DNA from 2 places in the Jeotgalibaca sp. MA1X17-3 genome. Region 2 is predicted to be linked to the other one. Evidence: predicted binding sites of a transcription regulator. Region 2 holds the regulator's gene; the other holds the start of a gene.

Region 1 (2,487 bases), 1.1 Mb from region 2:
AGCTTAACGGTCCCACGAGCTCCACTTCTATTCTTTTCAATAATTACTTCGACAATGTTATTATCAAGCTCTTCCCCACTATTTTCTTCCGAACCTTCTCGGTCATAATAATCTTCTCGATATAAAAAAGCTACAATATCTGCATCTTGTTCAATTGATCCTGATTCACGAATATCACTCAAGACAGGGCGTTTATCCTGTCTTTGTTCTACGCCACGAGATAATTGAGAGAGAGCGATGACTGGTACTTTTAGCTCTTTTGCTAATTTTTTTAACTGACGGGATATTTCTGAAACTTCTTGCTGCCGATTTTCTTTACTATTTCCTTCTATTAATTGAAGATAGTCGATAACGATTAAGCCAATTTCACCTTGTTCTTGTTTTAATCGACGACTTTTTGCTCTTATTTCTGCTATTCGGATTCCTGGAGTATCGTCAATAAAAATTTTAGACTGCCCTAATGCCCCCATTGCCATAATCAAACTAGACCATTCTTCTTCCGTCAACTGCCCTGTTCGTAAGTTACTAGCATCAATATTTCCTTCTGCGCATAACATTCTGTTGACTAATGATTCTGCTCCCATTTCTAAACTGAAAATGGCTACCACTTGATTAGACTTTGTGGCTACATTCTGTGCGATGTTCAAAGCAAATGCCGTCTTCCCTACGGCAGGTCTAGCCGCAAGAATAATAAGTTCTTCTTTTTGCAATCCTGCTGTCATTTTATCTAAAGCAATATATCCCGTTGGAACTCCGGTAATGTCTCCTGTTTGTTGAGCTAGTAGTTCAATGTTCTGTAGTGAAGTAGCAACAACATCAGAGATACGAATAAATCCTGAACGGTTCCTTCTTTCGGAAACTTGAAGAATATTATGTTCCGCACTATCTAATATAGTAGAGAGTTCGTCTCCTTCTTCATATCCAATTTTCACTATATCAGTCGCAGAACGAATTAAATTTCTTAGTATTGATTTTTCTTCTACTATTTTTGAGTAATACTCTACGTTTGCTGCAGTAGGAACGGCAATAGCTAGATCTGCTAAGTATGCTAAACCTCCAACATTTTCTAACTGTCCTTTATTCTCAAGTTCATTTGCCAAAGTAACCACATCAATCGCCTCGTTACGATTATAAAGACGAACGATTGCATCAAAAATAAGCTGGTGACTTTTTTTGTAAAAATCAACTGCTTCTAAATACTCCAATACGTTGACAACAGTTTCTGTATCTAAAAAGATGGATCCTAATACAGACTGCTCTGCTTCTAAACTGTGTGGAGGTATTCGATTTTGGAATACTTCTTCCATAACTACTTCATCCTTCTCATGATTACTGGAGAGAATTACAACTCTCTTGTTTTTTTTATTGTACTCTAAAAAATCTGGTTAAACAATAAGCGTTTTCGAACGCATGTTCTTTCCGTTGTTTCTACTCCATTATTTGTCTAATAAACAATATAAAAAGCTGAGGTATTTTCCTCAGCTTTTTATATATACGTTATTCTTCTGTTATATGAACCGTTAGTGTGGCCATAACATCAGGGTGTAGTCGTACATTCATTCTTGTGAAACCTAAAGCACGAATTGGGTTTTTCAAATCAATTTTTCTTTTATCTAATTTAACTTTATATTGTTTTTTAAGTTCTGCAGCGATTTGTTTACTAGTAATCGATCCGAATAAACGTCCATCTTCACCAGATTTAGCCTTCAGTTCGATTACAGAATCTTCTTTTTCAAGAAAAGCTTTTAAATCTGTTGCTTCTTGTAATTCTTCGGCCATCTTTTTATCTTCAGCCATCTTTTGACCTTTTAAAGCTGATACATTAGATTTATTTGCTTCTTCAGCTAGCCCATTTTTAATCAAAAAATTATGTGCGTATCCATCCGCCACATTTTTTACTTCACCTTTTTTACCTTTACCTTTTACGTCTTCTAAAAAAATTACTTTCATTTTATTTCTCCTTCCATTTCTTCATTCTCTTCTTTTTTTAATACTTTAACTAATTTTTCTTTTGCTTCTGCAACTGTAGAGTCCTCAATTTGAGTGGCCGCATTTGATAAATGTCCTCCACCACCCAATTTTTCCATAATAGTTTGAACGTTAATTTTCCCTAAGCTTCTAGCACTAATTCCAATTCTACCATCACTTCTTTGGGTAATCACAAAAGATGCTTCAACTTTTTCCATAGATAACATCGTATCAGCTGTTTGTGCAGCTACCACGGTATCATATACCTTGTCCTCTTCGCCTGCCACTATAGCCATTCCTGGAATAATAAACTCCATGGTTTCCATCAAATGACTTCTCATTAGAAACGTATCCAAGTCTTCTTTCAATGATTGTTGAATTAGTATTGGGTCTGCTCCATTAGACTGTAAGTAGCTTGCTGCATCAAAAGTACGAGAACCTGTTCGTAGGCTAAAGTTTCGTGTATCTACTATAATACCTGCCAACATAGCCGTTGCTTCTATTTTATTAATGGTATCA
Region 2 (2,487 bases):
AATGGAAGCATCGCTATCAATGTTAATTTCCAATTGACAAAAAATAGCATAGTTATAAGTGTAATTCCTCCAGAAGAAATAGAATCCGCTAACGTAAGAATTCCAGCTCCTGCAACTAAACGAATAGCATTCAAATCGTTAGTTGCATGGGCCATTAAATCACCTGTCCGGTATTTCTGGAAAAAGATGGCATCCATCTTCGTAAAGTGATGGAACAAACGAGACCGCATAATTTTTTCAAGTTTAGCTGAAGTTCCCCAAATTTTCATTCTCCAAATATAACGGAAAAGATACTGAGCTATTCCACAGGCTAAAATAATCCCTACCTGAATAAGAAGAGTTCGGCTAGTTAGTGTTTTCAGACTAATTTGATCAATAATATTTCCGACAATTCGAGGAGATATCACTTGAATAATTGCGACCATCACCAAAAAGAATATTCCAATACTATAAGCTTTCCATTCTTGTTTAAAGAACCATTTTAATCTTTTAAATATTCCCATTCACTTGATACCTTCTTTCTTTTACAAAAATAAAAAAAGTGGACCAAAAACATGCATCCACAATTTGTATCTATTCAACTTATTTTTTTTCTTTTTTGAAGATTGTGCCTTCATCGATGCCATAATTTGTTTTACTTTGCGTTCAGATGGCTTTTGTCCCATCTGCATCATCATCGATCGTAACATATCTTCAGAAAAAGGAGGGTTTTCTTCAAAATAATTCATCATATACTTACGTGAAAGAAAGAATCCACCCACTGCACCTAAAATTACTCCTAAAACTACAATAAAAATCCAAGCTCCTGTACTCATTCATATCCTCCTCCCAAAAGTTATCATTAAACCATTTTACAAGAATACCACAAAAAAAGAAATAGATATGACTGCTTTCTTCTTCTATTTTTAAATAGCAGACTTTTTTCATCTATTCTAGCTGTTTTTTATCATTCATACGAACATCTGTTTGATTACAATGTTTGACTATGCTACAATAAACATATAAATAATAGTAACGGAGATGATGCTCTCATGACAAAAAGTAGAGACACCCGGCAAATGGAAGTACTGCTTTTCATATATAACGAAGTACAGAAAAAGGGATATCCTCCAACTGTTCGTGAAATTGGAAATGCAGTCAATCTTTCTTCTACTTCCACTGTGCACGGGCACCTATCAAGACTAGAAAAATCAGGATATATTTATAGAGATCCTACAAAACCACGTGCAATAGAAGTTAGCGAAACTGGATTAACGAAACTTGGTGTAAAATCAAATCAAATGCCCTTACTTGGTACTGTAACAGCAGGAGAACCAATCCTTGCTATAGAAGAAGCAACCGACTTTTTCCCAATACCTCCTGATTTACAATATGTTTCAGAAGACTTGTTTATGTTAAAAATTCGCGGTGATAGCATGATTAACGTTGGTATACTAAGTGATGATTCTGTTATCGTTAGAAAGCAAACGTCTGCTGAAAATGGTGATATCGTTATTGCTATAACGGATGAAGATGAAGCAACCTGTAAAAGATTTTATAAAGAAAAAGACTATTATCGACTACAACCTGAAAATAATAGTATGTCCCCAATTATATTAGAAAACGTTCAAATCCTAGGGAAAGTAGTAGGGTTATACAGAAGTCATATTTCATAATTTTATTAAAAAAAGAAAAAGCCAGGGTAATTATAGTGACCCCAAAAAGTTAGACTTTTTTGCAGAGTAGATTATTCTACTCTGTTTTTTATGCGCTTTGTTTTAAAGAAGGTGATGATAATCGGTATTCAATTGGACTTAACCAATTAAGTTTCTCCTTCATTCGATCGTTATTGTAATAATTAATGAAGATCACTATTGCTTTCTTTAATTCCCCGTAACTTTTATAAATACGTCCATGATACATTTCCTGTTTCAATATACTAAAGAAGTTCTCCATTGGACTGTTATCGAAGCAGTTTCCCTTACGGGACATACTTTGGAAAATGTTGTTGTCTTCTAATTCTACACCATAGGCCTTCATTTGATACGCCCAGCCCTGATCTGAATGGAACATTCGTCTATATTTACACGTTCTCGAAGCCTGGATAGCGTCATTTAAAGCTGCTATAATGCTTTCGCCATTGGGTTGTTTAGTCACTTTAAAACTAATGATCTCGCGATTAAATAAATCCATAAATGGATCGAGGTATAACTTTTTAATTTGCAAACGACCTGATTCGTCTTTCTCATAATATTTAAACTCCGTCGTGTCCGTAGTGATTTTTTGATAAGGGATAGAGGAGTTAAACCGTCCATTTATACGATTAGGAGCTAGAACTCCGACGTTACCTTTATAAGAACTGTATTTTCGTGATTTTCGAGAATAAGATTTAACGCGGATATCAAGTTCAACCATGAGTCGCTGAAGCTTTTTATGATTGATTTCAACACCATACTTAAGTAACTCTTTTTTCATACGTCGGTACCCATAATCAGCGTGCTGCTTTCT

Evidence for each region. The regulator LexA, encoded in region 2, represses DNA repair genes until DNA is damaged. The targets are predictions, from matches to a motif close to CNAACANNTGTTNG.
Region 1: dnaB (replicative DNA helicase) is a predicted target of LexA. The motif match lies at 1,404-1,417, and genes of this name have one in related genera.

The regions. Positions count from the first base shown of each region.
Region 1 covers NZ_CP090983.1:206,191-208,677, forward strand. Annotated here, with positions in the region: gene dnaB (replicative DNA helicase) at 1-1,307, opposite strand, end outside; gene rplI (50S ribosomal protein L9) at 1,498-1,950, opposite strand; gene LZ578_RS01075 (DHH family phosphoesterase) at 1,947-2,487, opposite strand, start outside.
Region 2 covers NZ_CP090983.1:1,348,708-1,351,194, reverse strand. Annotated here, with positions in the region: gene LZ578_RS06785 (ABC transporter ATP-binding protein) at 1-503, opposite strand, end outside; gene LZ578_RS06780 (YneF family protein) at 525-815, opposite strand; gene lexA (transcriptional repressor LexA) at 1,032-1,655, shown strand; one part of gene LZ578_RS06770 (IS3 family transposase) at 1,744-2,487, opposite strand, start outside.